4 regions of the Erwinia sp. 1181_3 genome follow, and region 1 is predicted to be linked to each of the others. Evidence: riboswitches for the same ligand, from Rfam matches in the RefSeq annotation. Region 1 holds a riboswitch; each other region holds the start of a gene.
The links. A riboswitch is a leader RNA that binds a small molecule or an ion and turns the genes downstream of it on or off. The one in region 1 is predicted to bind thiamine pyrophosphate.
Positions count from the first base shown of each region.

Region 2: another riboswitch for thiamine pyrophosphate. It lies ahead of FY046_RS05220 (TenA family protein); the one in region 1 lies ahead of thiC (phosphomethylpyrimidine synthase ThiC).
Region 3: another riboswitch for thiamine pyrophosphate. It lies ahead of thiM (hydroxyethylthiazole kinase); the one in region 1 lies ahead of thiC (phosphomethylpyrimidine synthase ThiC).
Region 4: another riboswitch for thiamine pyrophosphate. It lies ahead of FY046_RS22265 (FAD-dependent oxidoreductase); the one in region 1 lies ahead of thiC (phosphomethylpyrimidine synthase ThiC).

Region 1 is NZ_VTDE01000018.1:12,909-20,957, reverse strand. Features, by position in the region: gene nudC (NAD(+) diphosphatase) at 349-1,122, opposite strand; gene rsd (sigma D regulator) at 1,198-1,704, shown strand; TPP riboswitch at 1,810-1,908, shown strand; gene thiC (phosphomethylpyrimidine synthase ThiC) at 1,999-3,948, shown strand; gene thiE (thiamine phosphate synthase) at 3,945-4,589, shown strand; gene FY046_RS23155 (aminotransferase-like domain-containing protein) at 4,836-6,275, opposite strand; gene FY046_RS23150 (DUF1127 domain-containing protein) at 6,452-6,640, shown strand; gene uraH (hydroxyisourate hydrolase) at 6,724-7,146, opposite strand; gene FY046_RS23140 (DUF1176 domain-containing protein) at 7,284-8,049, opposite strand, start outside.
Region 2 is NZ_VTDE01000002.1:193,980-202,028, reverse strand. Features, by position in the region: gene FY046_RS05245 (ABC transporter substrate-binding protein) at 1-945, opposite strand, end outside; gene FY046_RS05240 (FAD-dependent oxidoreductase) at 1,063-2,277, opposite strand; gene FY046_RS05235 (ABC transporter substrate-binding protein) at 2,470-3,405, opposite strand; gene FY046_RS05230 (ABC transporter permease) at 3,440-4,189, opposite strand; gene FY046_RS05225 (ABC transporter ATP-binding protein) at 4,186-4,914, opposite strand; gene FY046_RS05220 (TenA family protein) at 4,911-5,600, opposite strand; TPP riboswitch at 5,667-5,771, opposite strand; gene FY046_RS05215 (LLM class flavin-dependent oxidoreductase) at 5,908-6,933, shown strand; gene FY046_RS05210 (methyl-accepting chemotaxis protein) at 7,014-8,049, opposite strand, start outside.
Region 3 is NZ_VTDE01000001.1:668,891-676,939, forward strand. Features, by position in the region: gene FY046_RS03055 (mannitol dehydrogenase family protein) at 1-968, shown strand, start outside; gene FY046_RS03060 (GntR family transcriptional regulator) at 1,061-1,747, shown strand; gene fbaB (class I fructose-bisphosphate aldolase) at 1,807-2,859, opposite strand; gene thiD (bifunctional hydroxymethylpyrimidine kinase/phosphomethylpyrimidine kinase) at 3,012-3,812, opposite strand; gene thiM (hydroxyethylthiazole kinase) at 3,809-4,600, opposite strand; TPP riboswitch at 4,635-4,731, opposite strand; gene FY046_RS03080 (hypothetical protein) at 4,843-5,625, opposite strand; gene FY046_RS03085 (helix-turn-helix domain-containing protein) at 5,903-6,451, opposite strand; gene FY046_RS03090 (AzlC family ABC transporter permease) at 6,555-7,217, shown strand; gene FY046_RS03095 (AzlD domain-containing protein) at 7,217-7,540, shown strand; gene FY046_RS03100 (LysR family transcriptional regulator) at 7,560-8,049, opposite strand, start outside.
Region 4 is NZ_VTDE01000015.1:47,818-55,866, reverse strand. Features, by position in the region: gene FY046_RS22270 (choline transporter) at 1-1,603, opposite strand, end outside; TPP riboswitch at 1,935-2,056, shown strand; gene FY046_RS22265 (FAD-dependent oxidoreductase) at 2,202-3,134, shown strand; gene thiS (sulfur carrier protein ThiS) at 3,131-3,328, shown strand; gene FY046_RS22255 (thiazole synthase) at 3,332-4,102, shown strand; gene FY046_RS22250 (ThiF family adenylyltransferase) at 4,106-5,071, shown strand; gene zigA (zinc metallochaperone GTPase ZigA) at 5,208-6,428, shown strand; gene FY046_RS22240 (VF530 family protein) at 6,529-6,801, shown strand; gene FY046_RS22235 (nitrate- and nitrite sensing domain-containing protein) at 6,896-8,049, shown strand, end outside.

The DNA of each region.
Region 1 (8,049 bases):
AAGACTCAGCCGCTGACGTCATTATTAAGCTGAGGACGTGATCGCGTCATCGTTAACCAGAAAGTCATTTCTGGAAAGCAGCACCGAATTAAATAAATGTGAATAGAAGAAAACACCAGTAAAATTAACGGGTGGAATATCACTTTTTAAGCATTTTTAATGAAACCACTCTTTATTATGATAAGCGGCGCAGTTTATGGCATGGAATGATATTTGAATTCACTGCAAATATAAAGTCGTGTTTGTTTATATTATTTAAATAAAGCAATAACTCTCCTGACTCAAAAAATGAACCAGGAGAATATATCGCTAAAAAACCTTTATCAGAAAAAAACATTAAAAACAGTATTATTCGGCTTCTGCGCGACATATTGCGACAGTGTCTTCAATCAGCCTGCGAGCCACCGTTCCTGCTGGAGGTAACTGCGGCAACGCATCGTAACGATACCACCCCGCAGACAGCAGTTCTTTTGGATCAATATTGATATCACCGCCAGCATAGTCGGCCATAAACGCCATCATCAGTGACTGGGGGAAAGGCCAGGGTTGAGAAGAGACATAGCGCAGATTCTTCACACGGATGCTGCTTTCTTCCATCACTTCACGTGCTACCGTTTGCTCAAGGGTTTCGCCCACCTCGACAAAGCCAGCCAGTACCGTGAAAATCCCGTTACGATGCCGCGTATGCTGCGCCAGCAAAATCTCTTCGCCCCGGCGGATCGCCACGATAATGCAAGGTGCAATTTGCGGATAGTAACGCTGCCGGCAATGCCCGCAGAGACACGCCCATTCGGTTTTGCTGGGGTGCATTTCATGGCCACAGTAGCCACACCAACGGTGTGAACGATAGAATTCTGATAACTGAATACCGCGTCCGGCAAGTTGGAACAGGCCCGTATCTTGATCGAGCAACTGGCGTAGCGATCCCATATCCTGAGGATACGTACCGCGGATCAGCCACACTTTCTCGCCCTGCCACTCTCCAATCGGCGCCCCTGATCGCCCTGTCAGGCCCAATGAGCCCGCATCACCATGCGGCAGCTCACCTTTTGGTAACCAAATTTTATGTTCCTGGCTGACAACCCACCAGCCAGCGTCTACGCTTAAAATTTCCTGTTCCATCATTTTGCTCATCATCCTCAGCTTAAAGACTGGATTGAGGTCAGACGTTAAAATATAACATTCACGGAGTTGAACATGCTTAACCAGTTAGAAGTCCTCACCGCGCGCGTCGGCGGATGCAGTGAGCTGGTAGACTTCTGCCTGCGCTCCCGCAAGCAGTTGCTGGTTACCTATTACCAAATGGCTGGCATTAAGCCTAACAAGGAAACGCTGACGACGCTCGATGAAAACGCGCTGGATACATTCTGCCAGCATCTGGTGGACTACCTTTCCACCGGTCATTTCACCGTCTACGAACGTTTTATCAAGGAACTGGAAGGGACCGAGCAACTGGCGAAAGCGTCGTTAATCTACCCCTCTTTAAAAGCCAATACCGATCAGATAATGGAGATTTATGATTCGCATCTGGAAACAGCCATCGATGATGATAACTGCGTTGAATTTCAGCGGGCATTATCGGTAGTCGGTGAAGCGCTGGAGGCTCGATTTACGTTGGAGGATAAATTCATCAAGCTGGCTTTAGAAAAAAATGATGATAATCAAAGCGCTGCCAACTCGTGCTCGCTTGCTCGCCCTGCCTGATTCGTTATCAGAATGTGAACTTCTTGTAGTTTCCAAAAAGCCCCTTTATGCTTGAGGGGTAAGGGCGAGGCATGCCTCACCCTTACGTTGACTGAAAAACCAGTCGATATCTTGTCGGAGTGCCCCAGGGCTGAGACCGTTAATTCGGGATCCGCGGAACCTGATCAGGTTAGTACCTGCGAAGGGAACAAGAGTAAATCAGCTATTACGGTGTGATACCGTATTTTGTCACATCGTTCTCATTACTCCCGCCTCCAGGCAAGCAAACTTCCGCATTATTATCAGGAACTTGCTATGTCTACCGTTGAAAAACCTTTCATTGAGAAAAAAACCAGCCGCCGGGAACAGCGTGCAGAAGCACAGCAGTTTATCGACTCCCTGCAGGGCACTGCCTTCCCCAATTCAAAACGCATTTACCTGACCGGCTCGCAGCCGGATATCCGTGTGCCGATGCGCGAAATTCAACTGAGCCCGACCACCGTGGGCGGTAGCAAAGACGAACCGCTGCTGGAAGCGAATGAACCGATACCGGTCTACGATACAGCGGGTCCCTACGGCGATCCGGCGGCGGCGATTGATGTTCACAAAGGGCTAAATCCGCTGCGCAGCACCTGGATCATCAAACGGGGTGATACCGAACAGATCGCTGAACTCAGCTCTACCTACACCCAGCAACGCCTCGAAGATGAAGGGCTGGATCATCTGCGTTTTGATAATTTGCCACGTCCGCGCCGGGCGCTGGAAGGCCGCTGTGTCACTCAGATGCACTATGCCCGGCTGGGCATGATCACCCCGGAAATGGAATTTATCGCTCTCCGTGAAAATATGGGACGAGAACGCATTCGCGGCGAGGTGCTGCTGCAACAGCATCCTGGTCACAGCTTTGGTGCACAGTTGCCTGAAAATATCACTGCTGAGTTCGTTCGCCAGGAGGTTGCTGCAGGACGCGCGATTATCCCGGCCAATATTAATCACCCGGAATCGGAGCCGATGATTATCGGTCGCAACTTTCTGGTGAAAATTAACGCCAATATCGGCAATTCCGCGGTCAGCTCTTCCATCGAAGAAGAGGTGGAAAAACTGGTGTGGTCAGCCCGCTGGGGGGCAGATACGGTGATGGACCTTTCCACCGGGCGTTATATTCACGAAACCCGCGAGTGGATCCTGCGTAACAGCCCGGTGCCGATTGGCACGGTGCCCATCTATCAGGCGCTGGAAAAAGTGAACGGTGTGGCAGAGGACCTCAACTGGGAAATTTTCCGCGACACACTGCTGGAACAAGCTGAACAGGGCGTTGATTACTTTACTATTCATGCGGGTGTGCTGCTGCGCTATGTACCGATGACCGCCAAACGCCTGACCGGTATCGTTTCGCGCGGCGGCTCAATTATGGCGAAATGGTGCCTGTCTCACCATAAAGAGAGTTTCCTCTATCAGCATTTCCGCGACATCTGTGAAATCTGCGCCGCCTACGATGTTTCGCTGTCGCTGGGCGATGGCCTGCGCCCGGGTTCCATTCAGGATGCCAACGATGAAGCACAGTTCGCAGAATTACGCACGTTGGGCGAACTGACCAAAATTGCCTGGGAATATGACGTCCAGGTGATGATTGAAGGCCCTGGGCATGTGCCCATGCAGATGATTCGCGTCAATATGACGGAACAGCTTGAGCACTGTCACGAAGCCCCGTTTTATACGCTGGGGCCCCTGACGACAGATATTGCTCCGGGTTATGACCACTTCACTTCCGGTATTGGCGCCGCCATGATCGGCTGGTTTGGCTGCGCGATGTTATGTTACGTGACACCCAAAGAACACCTCGGCCTGCCGAACAAAGAGGATGTCAAACAGGGATTGATTACCTATAAAATCGCAGCCCATGCAGCCGACCTGGCGAAAGGCCATCCCGGAGCACAGATTCGTGATAACGCAATGTCGAAAGCGCGTTTCGAATTCCGCTGGGAAGATCAGTTTAATCTCGCCCTCGATCCGCACACTGCCCGTGCATATCACGATGAAACCCTGCCGCAGGAATCCGGCAAAGTGGCACACTTCTGCTCAATGTGTGGACCCAAATTCTGTTCAATGAAGATCACCCAGGAAGTGCGTGAATACGCCGCACGTCAGGAGGCCGAAGCACGGCCGATCGAAATAGGTATGGCACAGATGTCTGACGAGTTTCGTCACCGTGGCAGTGAACTGTATCATCGCGCCGACACCCTGAAATCAGAGGAACAAATATGAGTCGTGGAGCTTTTCCCCCAACCAAAGCCAGATTGGGTCTTTATCCGGTGGTCGATACGGTGGAGTGGATTGAACGCCTGCTTGATGCGGGCGTACGTACACTGCAACTGCGCATTAAAGACTGTGCAGAGCATGAAGTTGAACAGCAGATCGTTGATGCCATTGCCTTGGGTAAACGCTATCAAGCCCGCCTGTTTATTAATGACTACTGGCGTTTAGCGATAAAACATCAGGCTTACGGCATCCATCTGGGTCAGGAAGATCTGGATGTTGCCGATCTGGATGCCATTCATGCTGCCGGACTGCGCCTCGGTCTTTCAACCCATGACGATGCCGAACTGGATCGCGCGCTGGCCGAAAAACCTTCCTATATTGCCCTGGGCCACGTATTTCCAACCCAGACAAAAGCCATGCCCTCTGATCCGCAGGGACTGGAAGAATTAACGCGCCACATAAAGCGACTGAAGGGGATCTCTACCGTGGCTATCGGTGGGATCAGTCTGGAACGTATTCCCCAGGTGCTGGCCACCGGGGTGGGCAGTGTTGCTGTGGTGAGCGCGATTACACAAGCCAGCGACTGGCGTGCGGCGACGCATCAGCTACTGGACCTGGTCGAGCCACAGAACACCCCACATTCCTGACATCATTATAAATATCGGTAAAAAGCGTTCGGGCAGGTGCTCGGCACGTTCGAGGCTCAGGGCGCGTTTCGCAATAAAATGCAACCTGCTGCAACACGGAAAAACAGGGCTGAAGACATTACGCAGCCTTGTTTATTCACGCTTTTATCGGGAAATGCAGCCGCTATAGTGGCCGTGCGGGGGCAATCCTGCCATCCGCCAGGGTCAGTAGTTTTCCTTCTCACTGACCCTGCCTTCACCCTCTTCTTATACCTGCGAGGATACCGGAGCACAGGCCAGCACTGCCCGCTCTACCGCCGCCCCCAACACCTCCAGAGCACGTTCGGTTTTATCGGTAAACGACTGCGCATAGCTGAGGCGCAGGCAGTTGCGGTATTTACCTGATGCTGAGAACAGCGACCCCACAGCAATCTGAATATGGGAAGCACGTAGATCCTGGTTCAGGCGCAGCGCATCAAAAGGTTCTGGCAGTTCGACCCAAATCAGAAATCCTCCCTGAGGACGAGTCACACAGATCCCACAGGGAAAGTGATGCCGCACCCGCCGGGTGAACGTCTCCAGGCTGCGCTGATAGTAACTGCGCATACGCCGCAGATGAGGCTGGTAATACCCCTGGCGAATAAAAGCGGCGACCGCCATCTGTGTCTGAGTGGCCGTTGAACCCGTGCTGATATATTTCATATGCAAAACACGATCAAAATAACGCCCCGGCACCACCCACCCCACCCGCAGGCCGGGTGCCAGCGTTTTAGAAAATGAGCTGCACAGCAGAACACGACCATCCATATCCAGCGACTTGATGGTGACCGGACGAGGATAGTCAAAAGCGAGTTCACCATAAACATCATCTTCAATGATCGCGGCATCAAAGCGCTGCGCCAGCGTCAGCAATGCCTGCTTACGCTGCGTTGGCATCACAAACCCCAGCGGGTTATTGCAGTTTGGCACCACCACCACGGCATTAATCGGCCATTGCTCAAACGCCAGCTCCAGTGCTTCCAGACTGATGCCGGTAACGGAATCCGTAGGAATTTCGATAGCGCGGATCCCAAAACCGCGCAGGGTTTGCATGGTGCCGTGAAAGGCTGGTGACTCCACGGCAATAATATCCCCCGGCTGGCATACCGCTCTGATCGATACCGACAGCGCTTCATGGCAACCCGTGGTAATCACAATGTCGTCGGCGGTGACCTGGCAGCCGCTGTCGATCATCAGGCGCGCGACTTGTTCACGCAGTTCCGGCACACCATACAGATTATCGTAACTCAACAGCCTTGGGTCCTGCTGCTGCCCAAGGCGACTGATAATTTTCCACAGCGGCTTGAGCGTAGGAGAATCAATATTCGGCATACCGCTTCCGAGCTGAAGCATATCGTCATCCAGCCGGGCATTGAGCAGATCCATCACCGCATCCCACTGGGTGATCTCCACCGGGCGCTGAACCGGGCGAGTGATCGGCGGCAGCGGCGGTGCCGCCTTGCGTGGGGTGACAAAGTAGCCGGATCTGGGCTGTGGCGTAATCAGCTGTTTCTCTTCAAGCAGATAGTAAGCCTGCTGAACCGTGCTGATGCTGACGCCATGTTCGCCACTGAGTGAACGTACGGATGGCAATCGCTCGCCGGCCTGATACAACCCTTGCTCAATACGTTGAGCCAGCAGTTCTGCCAGCCGCTGATAACGTGTCATCGTATCCTCCACTCCCACTCTATTTTGGAAAAACCAGTACAGATAGCGGTAATAATCACCATTCAGTCACACTATCTCGCAATCTGTATGTCAATAAAAGGTGTTTTTTGCATCTGTATCATAAAGGTATTTATCGACAAAATAGTCGTCATACCCAAGGTGATGAGGAGGCAGTGATGGAATTTGATGAGAACAGAGCAGCGAAGCCATTTAGCTGGACGCTGATTAACGCAATCTTTCTTATGCCTTATCATCGCTGGCAGGCAAGACGCATACGTTCCTGCACCCGCAAGATTCTGTCGCGTCTGAGTGATGCGCAACTGAAGGATATCGGACTGACCTGTGAGGATGTCCGCAACTTATAGTGATGTGGCCTGGGTCGAAGGATGTACCCGAGGGCAACGCGGCCGTCCTGCTGCGTTGCCCCTTTTTTATGGCGATGTGGTTATCAGTTACCGCGATAGGTAGAGTAACCGTACTGACTCAGCAGCAGAGGAATGTGGTAGTGGCTGTCACTGTTCTCCACATGAAAGATCACCGGGATCTCCGGGAAGAAAGTCGGCTGCTTTTGCTGTTTGTAGTAATCACCGGTTTTGAAGACCACTTTGTAGTCACCCGCAGCCATCGTTTTCCCAGCCGGATAGAGTGCCGGGATACGTCCGTTTTTATCCGTGACGCCAGAAGCCAGTTTCACCCACCCCTGCTTTTGCTGCTGTTCGAGTTCAACCGTCACACCGGAGGTCGGTACACCAGTCTGCAGGTTAAGCACGTGCACGCTCAGCGGATTCTTCATCCCTTCATCACCGGCAGCCAGTACAGGCAGAGAAGCACTGACCAGGCTGGTCAGTACCAGGGCTTTAACAATCTTCATGTCGGACTCCTTAGTATTAAGGTCGGCATGAAGATAGCAGTCGTCGCCTTTAGCGACGACTTTAGCGCCAAATATGTGAAATTTCCCAGAAGCTTAGGGGAAAAGAGGAAGTCAGAATGCTTCCTCTTAAAGAGGGATTATTCAGTTCCTGCCGTCGCCCAAACGGATGGCCAGTCTCCTGGCTCGCCGCCATTGCAGCTCTGCTGATTGTTATAGTGTGTCAGATGGAATGTCTTACCATCATATTTCCAACCGCCATTATCTCCACAGTCAGCAATACCGCGCCCGCGCCCGGAATAATACAGCTCACCCGTTTGCGGATCGTAGCTTGCTTCAGTAAACCAGCTCATCACCCTGGGTTTGCCGTCTTCATCATTTCCGGGTAATGGCAGAGTCAGCTGCTTTGAGTCCTGGGGATTATTGCGCTCACTGATAAACAGCATACTGGAAGACTGATAAGCTCCCAGACCACAATTGACCAGCACCAGAGCCTGCTTGTCATTCAGTGGCTGCGCTTCACTGCGCTCACGTGCTTCTTTGTCCGGCTCACAGCTCTCTTTCGCCAGCAGTTTGCTGTTAGCCTCAATCGCACCGTCGATTAACGCAGCGGCGTTGGTCAAAGGAATGACTCTGGGCACTGGGAAGTTCAGCACCGCCGGGACAGGCCGTGCCGACACCATCGAAGGTTCATTATTCCCCACTTTCAGCAGCGCGGTCTGATTCCCTAATCGCCCCTGTCGTTCATCCACCAGCAGCAGTGCCGCATTGAGCCCGCCGAGGGAGGCAGCTTCAGAATCGGGTGTACCGGGTGTGAGCGCAATGGTCAGAGCATTTTTAGTGGCCTGAACCCACTGCTGTACATCAGCCAGTTTTTCACTGCCGCCCGCGCTATAGTCATCACTG
Region 2 (8,049 bases), on a different contig from region 1:
CGCCGCCACTTTGCCTGCTTTTACCGCCGGAATATCTTTCACCCCGGTACGATTGCGCAGGTTGTCAAAGCTGGCCTTAATCTCGCTCACCTCGGTGTTGTAACCCAGCGGGATCACCGGGCTGGTTTTACCCCCGCGCTTCGAGCCACTCATCACGTAGTAATCCGGGTTCAGGTTGATGACCTTTTCCACCGCGATGGTGCCGCTGGTGCCGGGCAACAGATCGGAACCGATATTTTTCGCGCCGGTAGCTTCTATCAGCGCGCCCCAGCCGTTATGGCCGTGGGTGAAGCAGCACTCACCGCCGCCGCCTATCCCGGCAATCGGCTCAACGAATACGCTCGGTTTAGGTGATACGTTTTTGACCGCGGCCTGAATGGCGTTGAGTTTCTGGGTATAAAAATCGGTGTAGGCGCGGGCATTGTCTTCCTTATTCAATACCTTGCCCAGCAGGGTAATGCTGGCCGCGGTATTCTGTACCGGGTGCAGCTCATCATCAACAAACAGCACCGGGATATTCAGCGCACTCAGTTGAGTCAGTACCCCGGTCTGTTTCAGCGCCGGTTTGGCGCGCAGCTGGGCAATCATCAGGTCTGGTTTTTTGGCGATCACCGTTTCAAGGTTGACCTCACCCTGGTCAGAAAAGCCCATATCGAGGATTTTTTCCGCGTCCGGCCAGCGTTTTTTTAGCAGGTTCCAGCTACCGGTATCCTGCTTTTTCATCAGGTTGTTCCAGGAGACGACACGCTGGAAAGGGTTGTCACGGTCAAGTAAGGCGAGGCTGAGGATTTCACGTCCGTCCTGGAGGATCACCCGCTGCGGTTCATGGTTGATGACCACTTTTTGCCCGTCCATATCGGTGACGGTCAGCGGGTAAGTGGTGGCGAATGCCAGTGAAGGCAGCGTCGCCAACAGCAGAGCGGGTAAGGTTTTCAGCGTTGTCATGGTACAAATATCCCGGCCAGTTAATAAACGATAATTGTTATCATTATTATTGGCCGGAGAGTAAACGAAAGTTAAACAGAATGTAAACGGCGCACCCGAAAATCGTGACGGGATTTGTCAGGATGGGGTTTTAAAGCGGCGCGGCTTCTCACGACGAAAACCCAGCCCGATGATCCAGCCGAAAACATAAGGCAGGAAAGGAAAGCGCTTGATGATACGCGGCAGCGGGCTGGATTCGCCCTCTTTGCGTTTTTTTCCGCTCATTTTGATCTGGATAAATTGCGTGGCGCAGGTCGGGAAATGGCGGCGTTTTTGCACTTTTTGCAGCAGGCGCAGGCTGACTTTCCCCTGGCGTAACGCGGGCGTCAAAATGTTGGCGCAGGCAACGGCATCCTGGATCGCGAGGTTGACGCCAACGCCGCCGATAGGCGACATCGCATGGGCGGCATCCCCGATGCACAGCACGCCGGGCTTCATCCACGCATCCAGTCTGTCGATGCGGATATCGAGTAGCCTGACCTGCTGCCAGTCGGTCATCTCTGCCAGCCTGGCGGCCGGAAAGGGCGCCACGGCGGCAACCTGCTGTTTAAACGCCTCGATTCCTGCGGCCTTCATTGGCCCGAACTCACCTTTGGTAATGGAGTAGCCGCACTGCCAGAAACTGCCGCGATCGAGCATGATAAAGTTTTGTTTGGGGCCTTTGTGGCCCATATTCCATTCCGGGTCCTCATCGCGTTTATCCAGCGGGAACCACAGCACATCGCGCGGCGATCCAAACGAGCGACCGGTCAGCCCGGCCTGCTGCCGGACCAGCGAATGCCGTCCGTCACAGCCGATCACCAGCTGTGCGTGGATGTCGCAGGTGCCGCTGTTGCTGCTGGCGCGCACGCCGCATACGCTGCCATTGTCATACAGTAATTCGCTGAATGCGGTGGACTGGCACAGGGTAAACGCGGGCAGGGCAGACGCTTTCGCCGCCAGAAAATTGAGGAAGTCCCACTGTGGCATAAAAGCAATAAAGCGGCATTTCACCGGCAGGCGGGAAAAATCGGCCAGCGTGACCTCTTCACCCCCTACTTCTGCCTGTAAACGCGGGGCACGCTGATGAGGCAGGCTGAGTAACTCCTCCAGCAGGCCCAGGTGATGCATGATTTGCAGCGTGGAGGGGTGGATAGTGTCACCCCGGAAGTCGCGCAGAAAATCGCCGTGTTTTTCGATCACGGTCACCTGCACGCCTGCGCGCGCCAGCAGATAACCCAGCATCAGTCCGGCCGGGCCGCCGCCTACGATACAGCAGTCAGTGGTGATGCGTTCAGGGGACGTTGCGTTCATGTTGGCTCCGGGTAGGTAATCGCTGGTTTATGGTAATGGTTATCATTATCTTTGGCGAGCGGTGATTTGCGCAGATTGGCTGGAACTGGCGACCCGGAACTGAAGGTCCATCATGACAGATTAATGCCTGCGAAGGGTTCGACCTTTTACCGGTCGAACCCTGTTGAGGGGGTGCGTCAGGGTTTTAGTCGATTAGCGCAACTCAACTGCATACTGCGCAACGGGCGTGATCTTCTTAATCAGCTTATTCTTCAACAAAAACTGTTCGTAAGCGTCATACCGTTTCACGTCCAGTGCCGCCGGGTCTCTGGCAAACAGCGGCAGGGTTTTCTGCCACGCCACATGGTTCAGCTCGGTATTCAGCTCCGGGTGCGCTTTGGCGAACACCTGCCAGCTCTCTTCCGGGTGGGCCTGTAAATAGTCGTTGCCTTTCTTCAGCGCCGCGAGGAATTTCTTCACCTTCGGTTCATTGACGCTATCGCGATTCGCCACAATCACCAGCTCGTCATAGGCCGGAACGCCGTAATCCTCAACGTTAAATACCACCGGATCTTTGCCCTGTAGCTTCAGCTCTTGCGCTTCAATATTGCGGTAACCTCCAATCACCGCATCCACCTGCCCGGCCAGCAGGGCGCTGGTCAGCTGGAAGTTAACGTTGACCAGCTTAATCTCCTTCAGGCTGGCGCGCTCCTGCTTCAGCATGGTGGTCAGCGTTGCCTGTTCAATACCGCTCACGGAATAACCCACCGTTTTCCCTTTCAGTTTTGCCGGTGAGGTGATGCTTTTATCGAGCGTCATCACCGTGTTCAGCGGGGTATTGATCAGCGTGCCCACGCGCACCAGCGGCAGGCCTTCATCGGCGAAAAAGTGCAGCTGCGGCTGATAAGTAATGGCGAGATCCGCCTGTTTCGCTGCGACCAGGCGCGGTGGCAGGGAAGGATCGGACGGGGGGACAATCTTCACGTCCAGCCCTTCCGCCTTAAATGCCCCGATCTGATCGGCAACCATAATCGGTGCGTGGTCCGGGTTGATATACCAGTCGAGCACCAGCGTCAGTTTCTCGTTGGCCATGACGCAGGTGGAGCAGGCACCGCTTAACAGCAGGGCAGCGCAGGTTTTCATCATCATTCTGTGTTCCTTTCAGATTTAAGGGGAATCAACATTATTCGGGTGCCCAGTTGATCAGGCGATGGAGCAGGGCATCGACCGCCATCCAGAGTAAGACGGTCATCAGCACCAGGATAAACAACGCGGCAAAGCACTGATCGGTTTGCATGCGCGCATTGGCATTCAGCATTACGTAACCCAGCCCTTCGGCCGAACCCACCCATTCGCCGATAATTGCGCCAATCGGTGCCACGGCAGCCGCCATGCGCAGGCCGGAGCCAAAAGCAGGCAGCGCCGCCATCAGCCGGACATGGCGCAGCTGCGCCCAGCGTGAGGCACCCAGGGTGCGGGCAAGGTCCAGATAGTCCTGATTAACCCGCCTCAGCCCGTCAAAGAAAGCAGAGGTCACCGGGAAGAAGATCACCAGCACCGCCATCGCCACTTTGGCGCTGATGCCAAAGCCAAACCACAGCACCAGCAGTGGCGCGAGGGCAAACACCGGAATGGCCTGGCTGGTCAGCACCACGGGCATCAGCCAGCGTTGCAGGCGGGGGGAGAAGATCATGCCGATCGCCAGCAGCGACCCCAGCAGTACGCCCAGCACCAGCCCGATCAGGACTTCTGAGGCCGTAACCAGGCTGTGATACGCGAGGAAAGCGCGGCCATCCCACAGCGCGCGGGCAACAGCGGCGGGCGACGGCAGCAAAAAGGCGGGAATATCACTCAGTGTGGCCAGCCACCACAGCAGCAGCAGCCCGGTAAAAATCATGACGCCACGTGCGCTGGTGGCGATTTTTCCGCTCATTCTGCGGCCCTCAGCAACTGCTGCAACAGTTCGGCCTGGCTTTTCAGCACGTCAGCATCATCCGGCGCACGGGGCGGCTGGCCACCAATGGTGTGAGTGTCGTCGATCCCGGCAGGATAACCAGACAACACCAGCAGGTGGTGACTCAGACGGCAGGCTTCCATCGGGTCATGGGTAATCAGCAATACGGTGTGGTCGGCCAGCAGTTCAGCGGCCAGCGTCTGGATTTTGGCCCGCGTCAGCGTATCCAGCGCGGAGAACGGCTCATCCATCAGGACAACGGGGCGTCTTTCATACAGCGTACGGGCAATCGCCGCCCGCTGGCGCATGCCGCCGGAGAGCGCCGCAGGGAGGTCGTTGCCGTGTCCGTGCAGTCCGACGCGTTCCAGCAGATGGGCAGCCCAGGCGGCATCCACGTTTTCGCCGCGCAGACGCGCACCCAGTGTGATGTTGTCGCTGATCGACAGCCAGGGATAAAGCAGATCTTTCTGCCCCATATAAGCAATACGCCCGGGCAACGGCAGGCCATCGCTACCGCAGACGGTGCCGGAGGTGGGCTTCGCCAGCCCGGCGATAATCTTCAGCAGGCTGGTCTTGCCGCTGCCGCTGGCCCCCAGCAGGGCAACAAATCGCCCCGGCGGGAGGGTAAAACTGAGACGGTCGAAAATCTGACGCGGGCCGAAGCACAGCGTCAGATCGCGCACCTCAATGCCGGGTGGGTTCATGTCCGGTGCACCGCATTCAGTCCCATCTGCCAGAATGCCGACTCGAGGCGCGTGGCGGTGGTGAAAATCTCAGACAGGGCGGTGAAGCGGCTTTCGGCCCCGCGCTGCTCACCGACCGTTTCCAGTAAACCGAGGGCGGCACGAACGCCGTTCAGATAGTCTGCATCACCATAGTTGCGGATCCAGGAGGCATAAGGGCTGCCTTGTAAAACCGTCTCCGGGGCGTTCAGCAGGCGCAGGCCAATCTCGGCGTAGCCCGCCACACAGGGCAGCAGCGCCACCAGCAGATCCAGCGCATCACCCGAGTGACCGATATCCAGCACGTAGCGGGTGTAGTTCATGGTTTCCGCCGCTTCCGGTTCGCGCATGATTTGCGCTTCGCTCAGCCCCCAGCTTTCGCAGTAGCCAACGTGCAGCGGCAGCTCAGCCACAATGGCGTTCAGCGAAGCCGTCGCCGCGCGCATTTCCGGCAGCGTGCGCAGTTTGCTGACCAGCAGCGCCCAGGCACGGGCAAAGTGAATCAGAAAAAGATAGTCCTGCGTCAGATAACGACGAAAGGCGCTCTCGGGCAGCGTGCCGCGTGAGAGTTGGTGAATAAACGGGTGCGCCACATAGTCCTGCCAGTCGTTACCGGCCTGCTGGCGTAAACGTCCGTACAGACCCTGGCTGAAATCAACAGGCTGAATAGTTTTAGACACTGAATCCCCTCATTTAAGTGGAGATCCGGGCACGCGGAGGTGTGAACAGGGCAGAGGTAACTGCCAACCCGTCCCTTCGCTGGCATGACCCAGATCAGGTTCAAAGGGTTCGGCTTGTTACGCCATCTCAGCCCATACAGGACACCCCTCGGAGGGCTCTTTTATACGGGATTTCATTTTTCATTACAATCCACCCGTCAGACTTCGAGCCGCAGATGCGTTGGCTGCACCTCGAATTATTTTGGGTATATACTGCTAATCAATCGTCATTTGTTTCACCCCACAGGATACCCCCATGAAAAGTATTGGATTTCTGTCGTTCGGCCACTGGACCCCTTCGCCGCAGTCCGGCACCCGTTCGGCGGCCGATGCGCTGTTGCAGTCGATTGATCTCGCGGTCGCCGCTGAAGAACTCGGTGCGGACGGTGCTTATTTTCGCGTGCATCACTTTGCCCGCCAGTTAAGCTCGCCGTTCCCGCTGCTGGCCGCCATCGGCGCGAAAACACGCCGTATTGAGATCGGCACCGGGGTGATCGATATGCGTTACGAGAATCCGATGTATATGGCAGAAGATGCTGGCTCTGCCGACCTGATCTCCGGTGGGCGTTTGCAGCTGGGCATCAGCCGGGGTTCTCCTGAGCAGGTGATCGACGGTTGGCGCTATTTTGGCTATCAGCCTGCGGAAGGGGAAAACGAGTCGGATATGGCGCGTCATCACACCGAAGTGCTGCTGGATGTGCTGCGTGGCGAAGGCTTTGCCAAACCAAACCCGCAGCCGATGTTCCCGAACCCGCCAGGGATGCTGCGCGTGGAGCCGTTCTCGGAAGGGCTGCGTGACCGTATCTGGTGGGGGGCCGGTTCCAATGCTACCGCCGTCTGGGCGGCGAAACTGGGGATGAACCTGCAAAGCTCAACGCTGAAAGATGATGAAACCGGTGAGCCTTTCCATATCCAGCAGGCGCAACAGATCCGCGCCTACCGGGAAGCGTGGAAAGCCGCCGGACATACGCGCACCCCGCGTGTTTCGGTGAGCCGCAGTATCTTTGCGCTGGTGAATGATATGGACCGTGCGTACTTTGGCAACAGCGGCAAAGAAGGGGACAAAGTGGGTTACCTCGATGAGAAAACCCGCGCCATCTTTGGCCGCAGCTACGCCGCAGAACCGGACCAGTTGATTAAACAACTGGCGCAGGATGAAGCCATCGCCGAAGCCGATACCCTGCTGTTAACCGTGCCGAACCAGTTGGGTGTGGACTACTGCGCGCACACTATTGAAGCAATCCTCAAGCATGTGGCGCCCGGCCTTGGCTGGCGCGAGTAGCACGTGCTGTCAGGCTCTCCCGGTATCCGGGGGAACCTGACAACGATGATCTTATTCACACTCGCCGGGGCGTAGTCGGTTTAAAACGAGGTCCACTCTTCCTCAAGGGCTTTAGACGTTTGTGCGCGGAGGGGAAGGGGGTTATGGCTTGAGGATCCGACAACAAACTCGCCTTCATGCACCCGGCTGGTGTTGATCTTAAAGATAGCGACCATCTCACTCAGTTTCTTTGCCTGCTGCTCCAGCGAAATAGCGGCGGCAGACGATTCCTGAACCAGGGTCGCATTTTGCTGCGTGGTCGAGTCCATCTCGGTCACGGCTTTCCCTATCTGTTCAATGCCCTGACGCTGTTCGTGAGAGGCACTAGAGATTTCATCGATAATCTGGCTGACATGGCTCACGGAGTTGACGATATCTCCCATGCTGTCACCGGCTTTATTCACCAGTTCAGTCCCTGTCCCAATACGTGCTACCGACTCGTTGATCAGCGACTCTATCTCTTTCGCCGCATCTGCGCTGCGTTGCGCCAGCGTTCTGACTTCACCGGCAACAACGGCAAAACCGCGCCCCTGTTCACCGGCCCTGGCGGCTTCGACAGCGGCATTCAATGCCAGAATATTGGTCTGGAAAGCAATACCGTTGATCACGCTAATGATTTCAGTGATTTTCTTTGAGCTACCTGCGATGCCATTCATGGTGCTGACCACCTCACTGACGATCTGACCCCCTTTACGGGCATCGGCGCTGGCGCTGGCAGCAAGCTTGCTGGCTTGCAAGGCATTATCGGCGTTAAGGCGTACCGTCGAGGTGAGCTCCTCCATACTGGAGGCGGTTTCCACCACGGCGGCGGACTGTTGCTCCGTTCTGGACGCTAAATCCGTATTCCCTGCGGCAATCTGTGATGAGGCACTGGCTAAGTGACTGACGCTTTCACGTATGCCCGAGATCATGTCGCATAAACGGGTATTCATCGCGCCCATTGTTTGGGTTAGCTCACCCAATTCATCTTTGGAGGAGGCGGTGATCTGAGCCGTAAGATCGCCACTGGAAATGCGCTGTGCCAGGGCAAGATTTTCACTCACAGGTCGTGTGATTTTACGCGTGATCGCCCAAGCG
Region 3 (8,049 bases), on a different contig from region 1:
TTCGTCGACGTCGTGAACGAGGGCTGGCACCTTTCAGCGTGATGTCCTGCGATAATATGCCGGAAAACGGCCATGTCACCCGCAACGTAATCACCGCGCTGGCACGCCAGCAGGCGCCGGAACTGGCCGACTGGATCGCAAAAACGCTGACCTTCCCTTCCACCATGGTAGACCGTATTGTTCCGGCGATGACCGATGAAACCCACCGCGCCTTGCGTGAAAAACTGGGCTGTGAGGATCCGGTGGCGGTGGCCTGTGAGCCGTTCTTCCAGTGGGTTATCGAAGATAACTTTGTCAGCGGCCGCCCGGCGTGGGAACTGGCCGGAGCGGAACTGGTGGCTGACGTGCTGCCCTTTGAAGAGATGAAGCTGCGTATGCTGAATGGCAGCCACTCGTTCCTTGCCTACCTGGGTAACCTCGCCGGGTATCAGCACATCAGCGACTGTATGACAGATGTTCATTTCAAACAGGCGGCGCGCCAGCTGATGCTCGAACAGCAGGCTCCGACGCTACGCACAACGGACGTTGATCTGACGGCCTACGCCGACTCGCTGATTGCACGTTACAGCAACCGTGCTATCAGGCACCGCACCGCGCAGATCGCCAATGATGGCAGCCAGAAACTGCCCCAGCGCTGGCTGGACAGCATCCGCTGGCACCTCGCGCATGACAGCAATTTCGATTTACTGGCACTTGGCGTGGCAGGATGGATCCGCTATGTCAGCGGTTACGATGAGCAGGGTCAGCCGATGGTGATCAACGATCCCCTTAGTGCCGAGCTGGCAAAAAGGGTCGCGGAAAGTGCCGAAGGAGAACCCCGCGTGGCCGCCTTGCTGGGTCTGAAACATGTCTTTGGTGAGGATTTGTCCGGTAACCCGCAGTTTGTCCACCAGGTTAACCATTTTTACCGTCTGCTGTTGAGCCAGGGAGCGAAACAAACGGTGCATCAACTGGTTGCCCGCGTTTAACTCTGGCGCTGATGCGCCTGCCTGATTAGACTGAAGGCTTTCACGCCATAGGCGGGCAGGCTGTTGACCCGCCGCTAAAGGGACGTTGCCGAATGTCGACAGTTTATACCATCACCGCCAGTGAGCCGGTCAACCAGCAGATTTATCGATTCCTGCGTCAGGATATCGTCACCTGTGCGATCCATCCCGGCTCACTGCTGTCGGAAAAAGAGGTGTCCACGCGCTTTAACGTATCGCGTCAGCCGGTTCGTGAAGCCTTTATCAAACTGGCAGAAGCGGGCCTGGTGCAGGTCCTTCCGCAGCGCGGCACCTTCGTGCGTAAAATCTCCGCACAGCGCGTTGCCGATGGTCGCTTTATACGTGAAGCTGTTGAAGTTGCAGTGGTACGCCGTGCAGCTGCAGAAGCCACACCTGTCGGGCTGGCGGCGCTGGAGCATAATCTGCAATTACAAAAGCTGGCCGCCGATCGCCACGACAGCCAATCGTTTCTCTTGCTGGACGATGAGTTTCACCGATTGATCGCGCAAAGTATTGCCTGTGAACTGGCGTGGGAGACGGTGGAAAATATTAAAGCCACCATGGACCGCGTGCGTTTTCTGACGTTAAGTAAAGTGTCACCGCCAGAGAGCCTGATCGAGCAGCACCACCAGATTTACCTGGCCTTGTGTGCGAAAGATGCCGATGCCGCTGAACAGGCGCTGCGCCGCCATTTGCAGGAGATGATTTTCTCTATTACCCCGATTGCCGAGCAGAACAGCGAGTGGTTTGAGCCATTCTGAAACCGGCGGGACAAGGCACGGTTGATACAGGGTCAGGCATGCCTGACCCCTACGATAAATCAGGCGATGGTGACGTTTTTCGCGAGGTAGACATCCTGCACTGAATTAATCAGCGCCACGCCGTCCTTCATCGATTTCTTAAAGGCCTTGCGCCCTAAAATCAGCCCCATGCCGCCTGCACGTTTATTGATCACCGCCGTACGTACGGATTCAGCAATATCCGTATCCCCTGCTGCCGCACCGCCGGAGTTGATCATCCCGGCGCGCCCCATATAGCAGTTCGCCAGTTGATAACGTACCAGGTCGATAGGGTTATCTGTAGTCAGTGTGCTGTAGACGCGCTCATCGGTATGGCCGAATTTCACTGCTTTATAACCGCCGTTATTCTCCGCCATTTTCTGTTTCACAATATCCGCGCCAATGGTGGCCGCCAGATGGTTTGCCTGGCCTGTCAAATCAGCGCTGGCATGGTAATCCACCCCGTCTTTTTTGAAATCATTATTGCGCAGATACGCCCACAGTACGGTGACCATCCCCAGTTCATGGGCGCGTTCAAAGGCTGCAGAGATCTCTTCAATCTGACGCCGTGACTGCTCTGAACCGAAATAGATGGTGGCCCCGACGGCGACAGCACCGAGGTTAAACGCCTGCTCAACGCTGGCATACAGCGTCTGGTCATACTGGGTGGGATAGCTCAGCGTCTCGTTATGGTTGAGCTTAACCATAAACGGGATGCGGTGTGCGTAACGCCGTGAGACAGAAGCCAGTACGCCATACGTGGAAGCCACACAGTTACAGCCCGCTTCAATCGCCAGCTCCACAATATTTTTCGGATCGAAGTAGAGCGGGTTCGCAGCAAAAGAGGCGCCCGCCGAATGCTCGACGCCCTGGTCTACGGGGAGGATAGAGAGGTAACCTGTCCCGGCTAAACGTCCGGTGTTGTACAGTGTTTGCATATTGCGTAAAACTGCCGGGGGACGATTGTTATCGACCATCACCCGATCCACATAATCCGCCCCTGGAAGATAGAGGTTGTCCGCTGGAATAGTCATGCAGCGATGTTGCAAAAGAGAATCCGCTTCTTTGCCCAATAACTGTACGATGTCCGTCATGATAACTCCTGTTAAAATGTGTGAGGGCCATTTTGATGGCCCGCGGGTCAGTTTTCCTGACCCCAACAGGGTGGACCCAAAACTGTTATTAAGGCAAATTGCTGACTCCATTTTTCAGAACGATCCGCACAAAAAAACGCGGACCATCGTGGTCACCACCACTGATGAAAATGATGCACCGGGCCATGCCCGTGGCCGACCTCCAGCGAGTCTGCCTGCTCAAGCGCCCCCTGCAACCAGTATTTAGCCGCTTGTACGGTGGCAACCCAATCATCGTGTCGCGGACGGAGTGCCGCCAGCGCCGCCGACAGCGAACAGCCCGTACCGTGCGTATTGCGCGTCATAATGCGAGGCGCGGTAAACCGCTGTTCAAGTTGGTGGGTAAACAGCCAGTCCGGGCTTTCCGATTCGCTAAGATGGCCGCCCTTCATCAGTACCGCCTGACAGCCCAGCGCCAGCAGCGCCCTGCCCTGTTCACGCATCTCGGCCTCATCGCGTGCCGGATCGCAGGCCAGCAGCGCGGCGGCTTCTGGCAGATTGGGCGTAATCAGGGAGACCTGCGGTAACAGACGCTCGCGTAAGGTGGCAACCGCCTCAGCAGAGAGCAGCGGATCGCCGCTTTTTGCCAGCATCACCGTATCCAGTACCACCCAGGGCACCGGGGTCTCTTTCAGCCGTTCGGCAACCACCTCAACGATGGCGCTTTCTGCCAGCATACCGATTTTTATCGTGTCGATACGCACATCCGACAGGACCGAATCCAGCTGCGCGCCCACGAATGCCGGGTCAATGCGATAGACCGACTGCACGCCCGTGGTGTTCTGCGCCACCAGCGCGGTGATCACGCTGGTGCCATAGGCGCCCAGTGCAGAGAAAGCTTTCAGATCGGCCTGGATCCCGGCGCCACCGCTCGGGTCAGTTCCGGCAATGGTCATGGCGTTAATCCGTTTCATACCAGTGCCTCCGGGTTCAGTTGATACAGTGCATCGAGGAACGCGGGGATAAAGCTGCCCGGCCCCTGCGCCGCTGCCGCTGCTCGCTCTCCCGCCAACGCCACCACGTGGCAGGCGCTGGCGACATGCACCAGACGATCGCCGGGCAGCGCGGTAAATCCGGCGACCACGGCGGACAACGCACAGCCGGTGCCGACCACGCGCGTCATCAGTGGGGAACCGCCGCTGACGCTGAGGGTGCGCACACCGTCGGTGACAAAATCCACTTCTCCGGTAACCGCCACCACCGCCCCCGTTTCCGTCGCCAACGCAACGGCTGCCTGTAATGCCGCCGTTGACGCATGCTGAGTGTCTACGCCCCGTCCGCTGACCGCCTGTTTTGCCAGTGCCATAATTTCCGAAGCATTGCCGCGGATCGCAGCGGGCTTGAGTAACAGGAGTTGGTGACAGAAAGTGGTACGGAAATCCAGCGCCCCTACCGCCACCGGATCTAATGTCCAGTGTCGTCCGGCAGCGCTGGCCGCATGGATCGCTGCCCGCATCGCTTCACTGCGGGAATGGGTCAGCGTACCAACGTTTACCAGCAGGGCATCAGCAATGGCGCTGAACTGCGCGGCTTCGTCCTGATCGATCACCATCGCCGGGGAAGCCCTCAGCGCCAGCAGCACGTTGGCGGTAAAGGTTTGCACCACATCATTGGTCATACAGTGAATCAGGGGAGATTGCTGTTGAAACAGCGTCAGGGAATGGGCCACATCGGCGTGGCTCAGGCGTTCAGGTTGGATCATATATGCTCCCAACCGGCGATCAAGAAGGCGATGCCGGTCGGGCATCTGACTTCCCTACGCTGGCATTATCCAGATCAGGTGGTACGGGTATTTCTCAGCCTTCACGAAGAAGGGCACCCCGAGTCATTTAAATAGTAAAATCAATGCGTTGTAATTACCATTGCGATAATCACCCTTCAGAATCATGCCAGTTAGATGGTAGAGAAACAAGCTTTTACGTCTCCCGCCGCCCGGGCTGGAGGTTATTCAGGCTTGTCACTCACCGCCACAGCCTCGCTGTCCGCTTTCGGCAATGTTGACAAAATCTCCGCAAGGTCTGCCTGAGCATTCTCTCCGGCGATCATTTTTTTACTAAAGCTACATTTCCTGTCAACACCAGCAGAGTGGATATGCAGTTTGAAGACATTTTTATTTTCTTTGATTAACGTGACATCGGTTAGCGGGATCAGACAGGTTTCAGCATACAGCGCCGGGGTCAGGATCAATTTATCGCCTGACACCCCAATCATCACGCGTTGCTTTAAACGCATCGCATTTGAGATAAAAATGATCCCGGTACAGACTAATAATCCGCCAACGCTCACACCATCGGCCAGAATAAACAATCCGATAGCAAGGGAAATCCCGCCCTGCACATAGAACATCGATGTTTTAAAAATCAAAGCCCGTGAAGGTGTGTTTTTTTCATTGGGTGAAAATACTTCCAGGCCCTTGTTGCAATGCTTTTCATAGCTAAACATATAACCGGCGAGGAAAACCATACTTAATGGCAGGATAATAAGCGAGCCAATGATAGCCAGCGCCAGTCCCCACTTTGGGCTTTTGAATAACAGGGGCAAACTGATGATCTGCAATAAAATAGAAACTAAAAATGGGATGGAGAAGTACTGTAAAAAAGCAATCACATTGCGTGCAAAAATAGTTAACTCATCATCTCCCACCTGGGTAGTGAGATACCCTACCGCGCCGAGATAGCAGATATTCAGCGCGAGACCTGCCCAGACCAGTTTACTGATGCCTTTCATTCTTAACTCCATTTTATAATTTATTTCGGCCAGAACATTCTGAACGTCAGCCTGACCGATTTTGATTTAAATCCCAGATTGCTTTATTAAAAGCAAATACACATTTTATGTAGAAATGATAATACACCTTCACTTTTTCAGGCCGCATTCTAGCTAACGATAAGAATAGTCTCAACAAAAAATCGGTTCGATAGAATCATAACTCCCCGTCAACCGCTATTCAGCGACACGGTATAAAAACCCGATTACGGGACGGTTTTCCGTCCCCATCCTCCCTTTATCCCTGCTCTGCCACCAGCAGTGCCAGGGTGTCGGGTTCCAGCGCTTTAAAGATATGCTCACGATCGGCGGGATAGCAGATGTAATCGCCTGGCGCTAGCTCTTCCGGGGCATCCTTAAGCCCGACCAGCGCCCGCCCCTGGGTGACGATAATGTGCTCAACCGATCCAACAGGATGCGGCTGTGACAGACGGTCAGCACCCGGCTGGGTCATTAACAGATAGATATCGCGCCGCGCACCCGGTGGGCAGCTGGCCAGCAAAATGGCCTGATAGTTCGCTTCTCCGGCCACCACTTTCGCCCCTTCGCCACGCCGGATGATCTGGGTTTTGTTGCCTTCAGGTTCCAGCAGTTTGGCAAAGGGAATATTCAGTGCCACACACAGCGCCCACAGCGTCTCCAGGCTGGGGTTACCGTTGCCCGCCTCCAGCTGCGACAGCGTCGACTTTGCAATTCCCGCCCTTCGGGCCACTTCGGCGAGTGAAAGCCCGGCCTGTGTGCGTTCCCGAATCAAACTTTCCGCAATTACCGCTATGGGCTGTGTCATCTTTCGCCTTATCGTTCGCCAAAATGAACGAAACGTTCGTGTTGATCTTAGAAGCACCTGCGTTCATTATAATGACAACTTCGTTCGTTATGGAAAACAAATTATGTTCAGTCGGCATTTTTCATCACTCAGCCCGGACACGCGTAAAGCGATTTATCTGATCTGCCTGGCGGTCGGCGTTGTGGGCATCTCCTACGGTTCGCTGGCCACCGCTTATGGATTCCCGCTATGGGTTCCGCTGTTCTCCAGCCTGTTTGTGCTGGCCGGTGCCTCAGAGTTTATGTTTATTGCCATCGTCGCTGGCGGGGGCAATCCGCTGGCCGCTGCGCTGGCCGGGCTGCTGGTCAATGCGCGCCACTTCCCCTTTGGCATTGCCGTACGTGACCTGGTAGGTTCGCGTCTCTCTGCCGTGCTCGGTTGCCATATTATGAATGACGAAAGCGTGGTGTTTGGCCTGTCGCAGCCCACGCACGCGCAGCGTAAAGCCGCCTTCTGGCTGTGTGGCCTCGGCGTCGCCGTGGTCTGGCCGTTGGGGGCCATGCTGGGCAGTGTGATTGGCACACTGCTGCCTGATACCCAGGTGATTGGGCTGGATGCGGTGTTTCCGGCCATTTTACTGGCGCTGGTGATCCCCGCCCTGAAATCCCGCACCACGCTGATCCGCGCCGCCTGCGGGGCGGTAATCTCACTGCTGGCCGTGCCCTTTACGCCTATCGGGCTGCCGGTATTGCTCTCAATGGCCGGACTGCTGGCGAGGAGGAAATAATGGCGGACAACGCACTGATTATCTGCGGGATCGTGATTCTGGCCGTGGGAACCTGGCTGATGCGCTTTGCCGGTGCCACGCTGGGTAACCGCATGACCCTGTCTGAAAACGCGCGTAAGTTGCTGTCTGATGCGGCCACTACGCTGCTGTTTGCGGTGGCGCTGGGCAGCACATTTTATGCAGGTGACCACTTTGCCGGGACGGCACGTGTCGCCGGGGTGGCGGTGGCCGTGCTGCTGGCCTGGCGCAAAGTGCCGCTGATTGGGGTGATCCTGGCGGCAGCGGCAGTCACCGCCCTGCTGCGCCTCGCCGGTGTTCAATAGCCTTCGCAGCCGCATCACATCATGAACGGCTGTGCTTATCAGCGATGGTTTTCTTGAGCAGCGCCACCGTGTGATCGACAAAGGTCGACACCGCCAGCGGGATGTAATGACGGCTGGGATAGACAATCGACAAATCGTTATTCAGCTGGCCATAATCAGGCAACACGGCGATCAGCTGTTGACGGCTCAGGCTGTCGTACAACAGGGATTCTGGTAAAAAACAGATGCCCAGCCCGCTGAGAGCCGCTTTAAGCTGGGCCTGCGCGGTATTGGCCGAGAAACGGCCAGTCACCTCAACCTGCACCGCACCTTGCGGCCCCACCAGATGCCAGATAGCCGGTGAAGAGGATGCAGACTGGCCGATGCAGGCATGATGCTGCAGCGCGTCGATACTGTCAGGCACACCAAAGGTATCCAGATAATGCTGGCTGGCGGCCATCAGACGGCGGCCAGTACTGATTTTTCGGGCAACCAGACTGGAATCCTTTAAGCGTCCACCACGAAACGCG
Region 4 (8,049 bases), on a different contig from region 1:
GCGAGATACGCTGTTTCCAGTTAAGGCGATCGTCGCGCGATACCGGTACCGGTGGCGTGTTCACTGTTGCACTGGCACGGCGATGATCTTCCACGCGCAATGATTTATACAGACCGGCCATCACAAAGAAGATCACAAAGCTGAACGGCAGCCCCATGATCACCGTGGTTTTCTGTAATGCTGTGACGCCGTTCACCATCAGCATCCCCAGCGTCAGCACACCAATGGCAACCGACCAGAAGATACGCAGCCAGTTGGGCGCATCATTATTGATGTCGGCCAGACGCGAGGTAAAGTTACCCAGCACCAGGGAGCCGGAGTCAGCGGAGGTAACATAGAACAGCAGTCCGGTAATGGTGGCCACCGAGGCACTGAAGGTAAAGCCAGGATACTGCGCCAGCAGACTGTAGAAACCCCGCTCCGGATGCGCCATGGTCTCCTCAGCGAAAGCCATATTGCCGTGAATGATCTCATACAGTGCGCTGTTACCGAAGATCGACAACCACAGCAGGGTGAAGATAAACGGAATGGTCAGCGTTCCCACCACAAACTGACGAATGGTACGTCCACGGGAGATACGTGCGAGGAACAGACCGACAAACGGCGACCAGGCAACCCACCAGGCCCAGAAGAACAGCGTCCAGTTGTTCATCCACTCGGTCGGACGGTCAAAGGCGAAACTGTTCAGCGTCATGCCCATAAAGCGGTTGATATAATCCCCGACGTTGAGCACCAGCGCGTTCAGCAGGAAGCTGGTATCGCCAACAAACAGCACGAACAGGATCAGACCAAAGGCCAGCAACACGTTGAGTTCTGACAGGAAGCGAATGCCTTTATTCACCCCGGAGGTCACAGAGATGGTGGCCATGATCACCGACAGGACAATCAGCCCGGCCTGCGCTGTCAGCCCTTCCGGTACGTCAAACAGCACCTTCAGCCCGTAGTTAAGCTGTACCACGCCAATACCGAGCGTGGTGGCAATACCAAAGATGGTCCCCAGCACGGCAGCGATATCCACGGTATGACCAATGGGCCCGTTAATGCGCTTACCAAAAATAGGGTAGAGCGCCGAACGGATAGTGAGCGGCAGGCCATAACGGTAGCTGAAGTAGCCGAGGGCGATGCCCATCAGGGCATACATGGACCAGCCAGTCAGACCGTAGTGGAACAACGTCCAGACCATCGCCTGACGCGCCGCTTCCATCGTCTGGCCCTGGCCTTCCGGTGGCATCATATACTGGGTGACCGGTTCCGCCACCGAGAAGAACATCAGGTCGATACCGATACCCGCAGCGAACAGCATGGCCGCCCAGCTCATCAGGCTGAATTCAGGTTTCGACTGTTCAGGACCGAGCTTGATGGAGCCAAAGCGTGAGCAGGCCATGAAAATCACGAACACGATGTACAGCGTGGCCGCCAGCAGGTAGTACCAGCCGAAGGTGTTGGATACCCAGTCGAGGGTGCGATTAATCCAGCGGTCGGAAAAATCAGTGAACAGGATAGTGGTAAAGGAGAACAGCAGGATAAGCGCTGCTGAGGTATAGAAAACCACGGGATTAATACGATCTTTTTGAGGTTTTCCTGGTATTTCAGTCGTCGGCATAATGTCTCCGCAAAAAATGCTCAAGAAAATAACCTGAAGTCCGCTCTGCGAAGCGCGCATTAGCGCATACTGGGTAACATCCGCCGTATATCCGCTAATTACACTGGGAGAACCATCAGGGTGATTATCAGGTGTAATATATTGATTAATCGTTAGTGTTTTTGATCTACGTCGCCCCCTGAAAGTAAATTTTGTGTAAACAAGAACAGGAATGATAGGTTTTATTGATTGAGCATTCAATTAAAAAAAACTTCATCGTCTCATTCTGTCCCATTTTTTCCGTACGAAAACCTCATGTCACTTGACGATTGTCACCCGGTAAAATACAACTAGTCCCTGTCAGGGGAGTCTCGCCAGAGAGACTGAGAGGCTAATGAGCGATTTTTCGCGGCTTAGCGACCCTTAGAACCTGACCCAGTTGATACTGGCGTAGGAAGACGCGTACCCGATGGCGTATCAGCCAGGGTACCTGCCACGTGGGCTGGCTTCTGATCGTCCCCGTCTTTTCCTTACTCTGTATCACGGGTCTCCGCATCGATTGAGAGGCTAACGTGAAACCATTTATTCCCCCCTTTATTTGTACCGGAAACCGCACATCATGAGCCGCTGGTCGGTGATCGGTGATGGCGTCGCCGGGCTTTGTGTTGCCACGTTACTTGCTGAACGGGGTGAATCCGTTGAAGTGATCACCGCAGAGCAGCACTGTGCCGCATCGCACTGGGCGGGCGGTATGCTCGCCCCCTGGTGCGAAGGTGAAAGTGCCCCCGAAGAGGTGATCGCACTGGGTCAGCGTTCCGCGCCCTGGTGGTCGGCCCGCATTCAGGGAGTGGAACATCAAGGCACTCTGGTGGTGGCACCCGCACGTGATACCCCCGAACTCAGCCGTTTTGCCCGCATGACGCGGGCGCATCAGTGGGTAGAGCCGGCATCGCTGGAACCCGCGCTGGAAGGGCGTTTTGCCCGTGGGCTGTTCTTTGCCGGGGAAGCACACCTTGATCCACGCAGTGCGCTGCACCAGCTACGGGCGACCCTGCAACGCAGGGGTATTCCTTTTCATACGGGCAATCCCGGCGGGACAGTCATTGACTGCCGGGGGATTCATGCAGCCCCTGATCTGCCTGAGCTACGCGCCGTACGCGGGGAGATGCTGATCCTGCACAGTGAAGAGGTGCAGTTCTCACGCCCCATCCGCCTGCTGCATCCCCGTTTTCCCTGCTATCTGGTGCCGCGTGCCGGAGGGCGCTTTATGCTGGGTGCAACGATGGTGGAAAGCGACGATAACAGCCCGATCAGCGCACGCGCCATGATGGAACTGCTCAGCGCCGCCTGGGCTATCCACCCTGCGCTGGCTGAAGCGCGGATACTGGAAAGCGGCACCGGGTTGCGCCCCGCTTATCACAATAATATCCCCGCCATTCGCTACCAGAACGGCGTCTGGTCCCTGAACGGCATGTATCGCCACGGCTTTCTTCTCGCGCCAGTCATGGCGGAAAAACTGATGCTGCAACTGCAGCAGGAAAACCTGATATGAAAATCCAGCTTAACGGCCTCCCGATCGACACCACCGCCCGCACGCTGGCGGAACTTTTGCGTGAACAGCAGATGGATGCGGGCTGCGTGGCCAGCGCCCTTAACGGCGAGTTCGTCCCACGCTCGCGCTATGAAACACAGCCACTGACCGCAGGCTGTGAGCTTGAAGTGTTATCACCGATGCAGGGAGGGTAAAACATGTTTTACGATTTTATTCCGCAGTCACGTTTTTTGCTCGGCACTGCCGGGTATCCCTCTCCGGCGATCCTGCAACAGGCGATTGAGGCCTCCGGCAGCGAAATCATTACCGTCAGTCTGCGCCGTGAAGGGCGGCAGGGTGCGGCATTTCGCGACCTGCTAACCGGGCTGAACAAGCGGGTGCTGCCCAATACCGCAGGATGTCATAGTGTAAAAGAGGCGGTGACCACGGCGCATATGGCGCGCGAAGTCTTTAATACCCGCTGGATAAAACTGGAGGTGATTGGTCACGCTGATACGCTGCAACCCGACCCCTTTGCCCTGGTGGAAGCCGCCCGCATCCTGTGCGCTGAGGGATTCCAGGTGTTTCCCTATACCACGGAAGATCTGATCCTCGGCGAAAAGCTGATTGAAGCGGGCTGTGAGCTGCTGATGCCGTGGGGCGCGCCGATTGGCTCCGGCCAGGGGTTACGCAACATTGAGGGGCTGCGTTCAATGCGTGCCTGGTTTAAAGGCATTCCACTGATTATCGATGCCGGGATCGGCGCACCCAGCCAGGCTGCACAGGCAATGGAAATGGGCTTTGACGGTATCCTGCTGAATACGGCCGTGGCCAAAGCACAGGATCCGGTACGCATGGCCGGGGCGTTTTCTGCCGCTATCCACGCCGGTCACGATGCCTGTCATGCCGGCCTGGTAGAGCGCCGTGATATGGCCAGCGCCTCCACGCCGATTTTTGGTATGGCGCAATTTCTCTCACGGGAGCCATAACGGATGGACCGATATCAACGACAAACCATGCTGCCTGAGATCGGCGAGGCAGGGCAACAGGCCCTGCTGCAAGCCCGCGTGCTGGTGATCGGTGCTGGCGGGCTGGGTGCCACACTGCTGCCACTGCTGGCCGGGGCCGGGGTGGGCTACATCAGGGTGTATGACGGGGACCGGGTAGAGGAGCACAACCTGCACCGCCAGACGCTGTACAGTATGCAGGACTGCGGGAAGCGTAAAGTCGACTGCGCGCAGCGTGCACTCAATGCACGTAACCCGGACTGCGTAGTCGATGCACGGCCGCAGGCACTGAGTGCCAGCATGATGGCCGACGCGCTGGACGGTATCGATCTGGCGATCGATGCCGCCGATAATTTTGCCGTCACCTATCTGCTTTCCGATGCCTGTCAACCGCGTCATATTCCGCTGGTCAGCGCCTCGGTACTCGGTCGTCAGGGCTATGTTGGGGGCTTCTGTGGCACTGCCCCGAGTTATCGTGCCCTGTTCCCGCAACTGCCGGGCAACGCGGCGAACTGTAACACGGCAGGTGTCATGGGCCCGGCGGTGGCCACGCTGGGTGCCATGCAGGCGCAGATGACCCTCAGTATTCTGCTCGGGCTGACGCCTTCACCGCTGGGCTGTCTGATCAATTGCGATTTCACCACCTGGCATTTCCGCCCGTTCCGTTTTGACGGTGCCGGTGAGCCTGACCAACCTGTCGTGCCGTTTATCGATCGCCACCTGCTGAACAGTGAAGACTGTATTGTTGAACTGCGCAGCCGCGAGGAAGCCCCCGACAGCGTGGCGAGTCACGTTCACCGGGTGCTGCCTGAGGAACTCAATCACTGGCAGCCCCCTGCGGATTGCCGCATCGTTCTGGTGTGCGCCAGCGGGATCCGCGCGGCAAAAGCGGCGAAGGACCTGCAACTCCGGGGCATCACTCAGCTGGCGATTATGGCGGCAGACCGATAGAAAAATAAAAGACACCCTGTGGAAGGTAAGGGATGACAGCTTCAATTGTTATGTTATAACATAACAATAATGTTTATGCGGATGGCCCGGTACTGCCCGGCGCAAACACGCTGTCAACGCCTGAGAGGATGTCATGATGCAAGAAAAATACGCTTTACCCGGTAACGATACCCGCCTGCCCGTAACCGTTTTGTCGGGTTTTCTCGGGGCCGGGAAAACGACACTGCTTAACCATATCCTGAACAACCGTGAAGGGCGCCGCGTGGCGGTGATCGTCAACGATATGTCGGAAGTGAATATTGATGCGTCACTGGTGCGCGACGGGGGTGCAGAGCTGTCGCGCACCGACGAGAAGCTGGTGGAGATGAGCAACGGTTGCATCTGCTGCACATTGCGCGAAGATCTGCTGCTTGAAGTAAACCGCCTGGCACGCGAAGGGCGCTTCGATCAGCTGGTGATCGAATCGACCGGCATTTCAGAACCCCTGCCAGTCGCGGAAACCTTTACGTTCGAAGATGAAACCGGGGAGAGCCTGTCCGCCGTGGCACGCCTGGATACCATGGTGACCGTTGTCGATGGCTACAATTTCCTGCACGACTATGAATCCCGTGACAGCATCCGTTCACGCGGTGAGTCGCTGGGTGAGGGCGATGAACGCTCGGTCGTCGATCTGCTGATTGAGCAGATTGAATTCTGCGACGTACTGATACTGAACAAAATCGATCTCATCAACCCCAATCAGCGCACACGGTTATTTGCCATCCTGCGCAGCCTCAACCCCCGCGCACGCATTGAATGTGCCCGTTTTGGTGAAGTTCCGCTGGACCGGGTACTGAGTACCGGTCTGTTTGACTTTGACGAGGCGGCACAGGCTCCGGGCTGGATGCAGGAGTTACGCGGCACCCATGCCCCGGAAACCGAAGAGTACGGTATCAGCAACTTTGTCTGGCGCGCCCGTCGCCCGTTTCACCCCGAGCGTTTCTGGGCATTATTTTCCGCAACACTGCCAGGCGTCGTGCGTTCGAAAGGCTATTTCTGGCTGGCATCACGGCCTGGTTATGCCGGCAACTGGTCGCAGGCTGGGGGCGTGGCACGTCAGGGGATGGCGGGTAGCTGGTGGGTCAGCGTGCCACGCGAACGCTGGCCACAGGATGAGGAGTCCCTGCTGGACATTATGCACCACTGGCAGGAAGGCATCGGGGATGCCCGACAGGAACTGGTATTTATCGGCATAGAGATGGATGAAGCCAGGCTGCGTCAGCAGTTGGATAACGCACTGCTGACGGAGAGTGAGATGGCGGCTGGCCCGCAGAGCTGGGCCAGATTGCACGACCCGGTTCCCGCCTGGTTTAACTGATCACCCCTGCCAGGGACGGCAGGTACCCGGTTAATTATTGCATCTGGCGTTGGCGCTCAGTATCGTGTGCGCAATTTCTTCAGACTCGCCGGACACCACAATGACCTCTCATACCCCAAAAGATCCTTTGCATGGCCTGACGCTGGAAGCCCTGTTAACTGCGCTGCAAGCGCGTTATGGCTGGGAGGCGCTGGCGAAGCGCGTCAATATCAACTGTTTCAAAAGCGATCCGAGCATTAAATCCAGCCTGAAATTCCTGCGCCGCACTCCATGGGCGCGTAAAGAAGTCGAAGAGTTGTACATTGCTTCACTGGATGAGGTGGAAGAAGCCCCGGCAGACGGCCCCTGGGGCAACTGGCAGGGGAAGAAATAGTCGCCTGATCGCGCGCTGATGGTGCAACACATTTTATAAGTGGCACACATTATGCTTAATACGCTTATCCAATTTCATCGCTGGAGAGCGTCTAATGCGTGCCACCACACCTTCACCGCTTATGTACCTGACAGCATCGCGACAGTGTGAAATTGCTAATCTGCGTAATTTGCTCCATACCGGCCATCTGACAGCCATCATCAGCCAGCTTATCCATGAACTGCAGCGCGAACGCGGTGCCAGCAATATCTGGCTCTGTTCTAAGGGACGGATGTTTGGCGACGAACTCCCCCAGCGTGCACGCCAGGTCAGCCAGATCATCGCCAGTATGATGGCAAAACTGCCCGCCATTCCCTCTCCGGAGAACGCATCACAGGGCAGCAGCCGGGTATTCAGCAGGATTGCCTCTGCGATCTACGCGCTGAGCGAGCTGCCCGCGCTGCGGGATGCCATCCGCCAGTTCACGCTTAGCCACGCCCAGGCCATGGCACAGTTCAATCACATTATCCGGCAGTTGCTGAACCTCGCTTTTGAAATGATCGATACCGCTTCTGACCCTGAAGTATCCCGCGCCCTGATTGCTATGTTCAGCTTTATTCAGGGGAAAGAGCTGGCAGGGCAAGAAAGAGCCACCGGATCTGCCGGTTACGCCGCGGGTGAATTCAGCCAGGAGCAGAGCGAGAGGATGGTGGCGCTGATCGGTGCACAGGAGCGCTGTTTTTCCAGCTTCAGCCAGTTTGCCGATGAGGAAAACCTGCAACGCTGGCGCAGCATTGCCACCTGCGACAGTGATGTCGAACGGCTGCGGCGCATTGCCTGCACACGCACAACGCCGGAAGCCGGAGGGACAGAGATGGCCCTGCGCTGGTATCAGCTGATGACCCGTCGTATCGACGGCCTGAAGGTGATCGAAGATGGCCTTGCGCACCACCTGACCCGCTGCTGTCACGACAGCATACGCCGTGCTGAAACCCGGCGCGAGGAGCAGGACGAGGATATCCATCAGGCGGTCAGCGGGCTTGAAAATCGCTCAGCGTACAGCGTTTATGTGGCAGGGCGCGACGGGTTTCAGCAAGAGGTACAGCAACTGGATAGCGGGGGACTGACACCGCAGTTGGGACGTTCAGTACTGGAGCTGGTTCAGGCCCAGTCCGAGAGGTTACAGGCCCAGGACAACGAGCTGGCTGCGATGCGTGCCACGCTGAATGAACGTAAACAGATTGACCAGGCCAAGGTGTTGCTGATGCG